Linked DNA regions of Phyllobacterium zundukense. The protein of the gene in region 1 binds, or shares a complex with, the protein of each later gene. Links are inferred from orthologs where the notes say so. Each region holds a gene or a part of one and is shown on either strand. Other genes may lie near its edges.

Evidence for each region.
Region 2: the proteins of ccmB (region 1) and ccmE are in contact, whole or in part, in a solved structure (PDB 8CE8), measured with the Escherichia coli proteins. The link is inferred for Phyllobacterium zundukense from one-to-one orthologs.

What each region holds. Positions count from the first base shown.
Region 1 is NZ_CP104973.1:1,158,133-1,161,492, reverse strand. The notes cover bases 248-3,174. They hold ccmB (heme exporter protein CcmB), read right to left. Parts: upstream 2,081-3,174; coding sequence 1,415-2,080; downstream 248-1,414. Other genes in these bases: acnA (aconitate hydratase AcnA), read left to right, coding at 2,975-3,174; ccmA (heme ABC exporter ATP-binding protein CcmA), read right to left, coding at 2,080-2,688; N8E88_RS18035 (heme ABC transporter permease), read right to left, coding at 600-1,370; ccmD (heme exporter protein CcmD), read right to left, coding at 430-603; N8E88_RS18045 (DsbE family thiol:disulfide interchange protein), read right to left, coding at 248-433. Outside these bases: more of N8E88_RS18045, read right to left, coding at 1-247; more of acnA, read left to right, coding at 3,175-3,360. UniProt on the Escherichia coli protein: Required for the export of heme to the periplasm for the biogenesis of c-type cytochromes.
Region 2 is NZ_CP104973.1:3,690,467-3,693,882, reverse strand. What follows is about bases 251-3,233. They hold ccmE (cytochrome c maturation protein CcmE), read left to right. Parts: upstream 251-1,511; coding sequence 1,512-1,955; downstream 1,956-3,233. Other genes in these bases: ccmI (c-type cytochrome biogenesis protein CcmI), read left to right, coding at 343-1,512; N8E88_RS30550 (hypothetical protein), read left to right, coding at 251-259. In the rest of the region: more of N8E88_RS30550, read left to right, coding at 1-250. UniProt on the Escherichia coli protein: Heme chaperone required for the biogenesis of c-type cytochromes. Transiently binds heme delivered by CcmC and transfers the heme to apo-cytochromes in a process facilitated by CcmF and CcmH.

The DNA.
Region 1 (3,360 bases):
CAGCTCCAACGGCGGCGTAAGGATTGCCCAATTCGTCGAGGAAGCCGAGGACGTTCTCGTTTTTATCCTTGTAGTTCAACCCGGTGAGCCGAAAACGCTTGTCTTCACCCAATTGCATGAGCAGCGGGTGTTCGACACGGCAGGGCACACACCAGGAGCCAAAAACATTGACGAGCGTGACCTGCCCCTTGAAGTCTGCCGGATCAAGCCCGGGAAGTGGCTGGCCATCCTTTTGCAAGCCGCTCACGGCCGGCAGCGACACATTGGGAGCGGGTTTGCCAATCAGCGCCGACGGAATAACAGATTCATCGCGGCCCGACGCAAGCTGGAATGCGAAAACAGCGGCTAGGGCGGCAAACAGGATAAGCGGCAGAAAGACAAAGAACAGACCGCGCTTACGTGGAGCCTTTTCGACTTGCTCCTGCCCCGTCACGATGCGTTATCCATCTTCGTCTCGGACCTGCGACGCACCCCGCGCGATTCCAGCTCCTGCAGCGCCTGACGCTGGCTGCGTTGATCGATGAAAATCCATCCGATCAAGGCAGCAAGGACAATGATGGCAGCGCCATAGGAGGCAAGCACGAAACCGGTATGGCTCGTCATGACACTGTTCCCCGATCGGCGCTGCGGGCAGCAACGCGGCGCATCGCCGTGACGCGGCGACGCCAGATTTCATTGCGCATCGCCATCAGATGCAACGTGAAAAATAGCAGGGTGAAACCGATTGCCATGACCAGCAACGGCTTAAGATAAGACGGGTCGAGGGTTGAGCCACCCATGCGCAGCACTGACGCAGGTTGATGCAACGTGTTCCACCAGTCGACCGAAAACTTGATGATCGGAATATTGATGAAGCCGACAAGGGTGAGAATAGCCGTAGCCTTTGCCGATTTTGCCGGATCATCCATGGCGCGGGTGAGCGTGATGATCCCGAGATACATCAGAAACAGGACAAAAACGGACGTGAGCCGCGCATCCCAGACCCACCACGTGCCCCACATCGGCTTACCCCAAAGTGAACCGGTGATCAGCGCCAAAGCAGTGAAGACCGCCCCGATCGGCGCAGCCGCCTTGGCGGAAACATCGGCCAGCGGGTGGCGCCATACCAGCGTTCCGAGCGCCGCGATGCTCATGATCGTGTAACACATCATCGAGAGCCATGCGAAAGGCACGTGGATGAACATGATCTTGACCGTCGAGCCCTGCTGGTAATCGTCGGGCGCGTTCATCGACATCCAGAAGCCTATAGCCAGCACCAGCACAGTGAGCCCGCCGAGCCACGGCAGAATGCCACCTGCCAGGCTCAAAAACCGCGTAGGGTTGGCCAGGTCGATCCATCGTCCGGTCTTGGATACTGCGTCACTCATCACATACTCTTAGCTTTCTGATGCCCGTTTCGCAATTCATCACGCTGTCAATCGGCTGAAGACTTCAACGCCGCTGCGGCGGCTATTGGTCCCAGCACTGCAAAAAACAGCGTAATCGCAGCAAGAATAAGGAAAGGTGCCAGAAACGGTGCCGGATCTTCAACTGCGCCATAGGACGCAGACACGCCGAAAATCAGCACCGGTATCGTCAGCGGCAGGATGATCACAGAAACCAAAAGTCCGCCCCGCGGCAGCGAAACCGCCACCGCAGCGCCAACAGCACCGATCAGCGTGATCGCCGGCGTGCCAACCAGAAGGGTCAAGGCGGTCGCACCAATGGCCACAGGTTCCATGTTCATGAAGAGCCCAAGCAGCGGCGAGGCAATGACCAATGGCAAGACGCTGACTGTCCAATGCGCCAGACATTTGACGAGAATTGTAAGTGGAAGCATGTGCCGGTCCGACGCCATGATCAAGAGATCGAGCGAACCATCATCACGATCCGCCTGAAACAGGCGGTCGAGGCCGAGCAAGGTCGCAAGCAGAGCTCCGATCCACAACATCGCCGCACCGATGCGGGAAAGCAGCTTCAGATCGGGCCCCACGCCAAAGGGAACGACGGCAATTACCGCCAGAAAGAACAGGATGCCAACCAACGCGCCGCCACCAGCGCGCAAGCCCAGTCGAACGTCACGAAGGAACAATGCGCCCATTACGCGGCCGCTCCCAAGGCCAATTCCGTCGATCCCTCAAGTCCCAGCGGCAAATGGGTCGCTGCAACTATAATTCCGCCGCTTGTCAGGTGTCCGCGCATAAGTCCGGTGAACTGCGTCTCCGATGCTTTGTCCAGGCCGGCGGTTGGCTCATCCAAGAGCCACACCGGCCGGTCGCTGACGAGAAGCCGGGCGATGCTGACACGGCGTTTTTGTCCGGTCGAAAGATAGCCAAAAGGCAGGTGACCAATTTCGCCGAGACTGACGCGTTCGAGCGCTTCGGCAATCGAATACTGACCGCGTCCGTTGAACGATTGCCAGAAATGCAGGTTTTCATCGACGCTGAGAACCGGCTTCATGGCATTGAGGTGGCCAAGATAATGAGCGGCCGCGGCGAGCCCCTCAAACGCGGCCGGCGCACCCTCGAGCCGAAGCATTCCTTCCGCCTGGACAAGCAGACCTGCGATAATTCGAAGCAGGGTCGATTTACCTGAACCGTTGGGCCCGGTCACCATAAGCGCTTCACCGGAGGAAACAGCAAAATGAAGACCGGAAAACAACAGTTCTCCTCCCCGTTCACCACCCAAATTCTCGGCGATTAACCGCATGACCGATCCGCTTTTTGGTACTTGTGAAACGCCACGTGATTATTTCGACGCAGCACACAATTTAGACTAATTCCGGTCTGGCACAGATCAGCGAAAAACTCTATATAGCTGACAACCATGCCAGCGGTCGGCGTGGAAACCATTTTGGCCGATCTCGATACGGGTTCATTGGACCTGTTGCGGGACGGACAGCGGAAATGACTGCACCCGCACCTTAGCGCGTCCTTGAAACGCGGCAAAGGCGTTCGTCCCGGGTTTAGGCCTCAGCATAAGGACGAACGCAACAATGTCTCAGATTGACAGCTTCAAATGTCGTAAGACCCTCGCCGTGGGTGACAAGGAATACGTCTATTACAGTTTGACCGAAGCCGAAAAGAACGGCCTCGAAGGCATCTCCCAGCTGCCATTCTCGATGAAAGTTCTTCTCGAAAATCTGCTTCGTTTTGAAGACAACCGCTCGGTTTTCAAGAAGGACATCGAGGCCGTCGCGGCCTGGCTCGTCGACCGCGGCAGTGCCGGTGCGGAAATTGCCTATCGTCCGGCCCGCGTCCTGATGCAGGACTTTACCGGGGTTCCAGCAGTCGTGGACCTTGCAGCGATGCGCGACGCCATGGTCAATCTCGGTGGCGATCCGGAAAAGATCAATCCGCTTGTTCCGGTTGACCTGGTCAT
Region 2 (3,416 bases), 2.5 Mb from region 1 along the record:
TGCCTTCGAGCGCCTCAAATTTCCCAACATGATGCTGGCAGCAGCCCATGGTGATTTTGATGCAGCCTTGCAAATGTGGCCAGTGGAATATTGGTTTGATCAACGCCTTGTCAAATTTTTTCCTGAATTTCATACTGCTCTAGGGGCTGGGGATCGTGTGTATATCGCGAAAACTCTACACCGGTTGGAAGCCGCGGCGGCCAGAGCTCTCGGAATGGAACATATCTGGGAGTCTACGCCGTTCCCGCTGGAGCTATGAAAGCCTGCAACCTTTTGCGGCGAATTGCCCTATCAATTTAAATCCATTTGGATTTTACGCGGGGGTGGGGGTATGTCTCAGCCATGGTTTTCTGGATTTCCGCTGCTGTTCTGACTGTAGTTGCGACGCTGCTTGTGCTTTTGCCATTGACGCGACGCGTTCAATCGCCCGTGTCGGACAATCAATACGATGTCGAGGTCTATCGCGATCAGCTGCGCGAACTTGATGCCGATGAAAAGCGCGGTCTGATCGACCCTGCCAGCAGCGAACAGGCACGCGCCGAAATCGGCCGCCGTCTTCTCAAATCGGCCAAGGCCGTGGAAGACGACAAGGCAATTGTCCGGCCAACGAAAAGCGCAACTCGCGAATGGCTCACGCTCGCAACTGTTCTTGCCATTCCATTGATTTCGTGGGGTATTTACACCAAGCTCGGTTCTCCGGATTTGCCAGCCCAGCCACTGGCGGAACGGCTTGCAAAGCCGGCGGATCAGAGTACCCCAGCCGAATTGATTGCACGTGCAGAAGCGCATCTCGCGCTCAATCCCGATGACGGGCAGGGCTGGGAAGTGCTCGCGCCCATCTATTTGCGAATGGGACGGCCCGGAGACGCTGTTGCCGCGTATCAGAACTCCATAAGGTTGAATGGTGACAGTGCGGGCCGGCAACTCGGTCTGGGTCAAGCCTTGACTGCGGAGACTGGTGGCAAGGTCACCGCCCGCGCGGAAGAAGCCTTCAAGCGCGCAATGACGCTTGATCCAAAAGACATGCGGCCGCAGTTTTATATCATTGATGGCTGGATGCAGCAGGGCCGCCTGCCTGAGGCGCGAGACCTGATCCGCAAGCTGCTGGCGGAGGCTCCTGCGGATGTTCCATGGCGCGATCAGGCGCAGGCTGCCTTGACTAGGCTCGATCATGAGATCGCCGGTGATGCGCCGGATGTCAGCGATGTCGAGAAAACCGGTCCGGATGCCTCGCAGGTTGAGGCCGCTGCAGGCATGAACAACCAGGACCGCGCCGCGATGATCGAGGGCATGGTTGCGAACCTTGCCGAAAAATTGAAACAATCGCCTGATGATGTCGAAGGCTGGGAGCGGCTTGTCCGATCCTATGTGGTTCTCAACCGGCCCAATGACGCATTGGAAGCGCTGGGCCGGGCGAGAAAGGTGCTGAGTGCAGACAAGCTTGCGCGGCTCGATGCGGTGGCCAACGAGCTTGGCCTTGCCGACGAACCGGACCAACCGGAGAACAATTGATGACGCGCAAACAGAAGCGGCTTTCGGTGATCGGGGGAGGATTGTTCGTCCTGGCGGTTGCAGCGGCACTGGTGCTGTTCGCGCTGCAGCAGAAGATCGCATTCTTTCGCATGCCGTCCGACATTCAGGCATCCGATGTCGAATCGGAGTCGCGCTTCCGCCTCGGCGGGCTGGTTGAAAAGGGCAGCGTCGTGCGCGGCGATGGCACGAGGATCAGTTTTTCCGTCACTGACCATGTCAAAAGCGTTCCCGTAACCTATGATGGTATTCTGCCGGATCTTTTCCGTGAAGATCAGGGCGTCGTGATCGAAGGCAAGTTTATGCCCGGTGGCGCGTTTGTTGCCGACAGCGTGCTCGCCAAACACGATGAGAATTATATGCCGAAGGAAGTTGCCGACAGCCTGAAAGCCAAGGGCGTCTGGCAGGGAGGGAGCCAGCAGTGACCGTCGAACTCGGACATTTCGCTTTGGTGCTGGCACTGGCGCTTTCGATTATCCAGGCTGTCCTGCCGGTGCTTGGCGCACGCCGCAACGACGACCGCATGATGGCTGTTGCGGTGCCGGCTTCGTTCACTGTGTTTGCCCTGATTGCACTGTCTTTTGTGGCACTGACCTCCGCGCACGTTCTCTCCGATTTTTCCGTGCAGAACGTCTTTGAAAACTCACACTCGCAAAAGCCGCTGCTCTACAAGTTCACGGGCGTGTGGGGCAATCACGAAGGCTCGATGCTGCTTTGGGTTTTGATCCTTAGTTTCTTCACGGCGCTCGTCGCCTTCTTTGGCAATAATCTGCCGCCAACGCTAAAAGCCAACGTCCTCGGCGTGCAAGCCTGGATCGGCAGCGCTTTCCTGCTGTTCATCGTTGGCACGTCCAATCCGTTCGCGCGGCTCAATCCGGCGCCCGTCGAAGGCCAGGATTTGAACCCGATCCTCCAGGATATCGGCCTCGCGATACACCCGCCCATGCTCTATCTCGGTTATGTAGGGTTCTCGGTCTGCTTCTCCTTTGCAGTTGCAGCTCTGATAGACGGTCGCATCGATGCGGCCTGGGCACGCTGGGTGCGTCCCTGGACACTGACTGCCTGGATATTCCTGACCGGCGGCATCGCCATGGGCTCCTACTGGGCTTATTACGAACTCGGCTGGGGCGGCTGGTGGTTCTGGGATCCCGTCGAAAATGCGTCGTTCATGCCATGGCTCGCCGGTACGGCATTGCTGCATTCGGCGTTGGTCATGGAAAAGCGATCGGCGCTGAAAATCTGGACCGTTCTCCTTGCCATCCTGACTTTTTCGCTGTCGCTGCTTGGTACATTTCTCGTTCGCTCGGGCGTGCTGACTTCAGTGCATACATTCGCCACCGATCCGGGCCGTGGCCTGTTCATCCTGGCGATTCTCGTGCTGTTCATTGGCGGATCGCTGGCGCTCTTCGCCTGGCGGGCGCAGACGCTGGCGCCTGGTGGGCTGTTTCAACCTATTTCGCGCGAGGGCGCGCTGGTCTTTAACAACCTGTTTCTGACCACCGCCGCCGCTACCGTACTGATCGGCACGCTCTATCCTCTACTGCTGGAATCGCTGACCGGCGAGAAGATCTCCGTCGGCGCACCGTTCTTTAATCTGACATTTGGCCCATTGATGATCCCGTTGCTTGCAGCCGTCCCGTTCGGGCCGCTGCTGGCGTGGAAACGCGGCGATATCCTCGCCGTAGCGCAGCGGTTGATGACGGCATTTTTCGTGGCGCTGCTCGTTGTCGCGGTCGTGCTCTACAAGACCTCGGCTTCCGGCGTGCTCGCCGCCTTCGGCATCGGCCTCGCTGTTTGGCTGATGCTCGGCGCAGTGACTGATCTGTCGCTCAAGGCCGGCATCGGCAAGACCTCACTTCGTGGGATGGCACAGCGTATCACGGGCC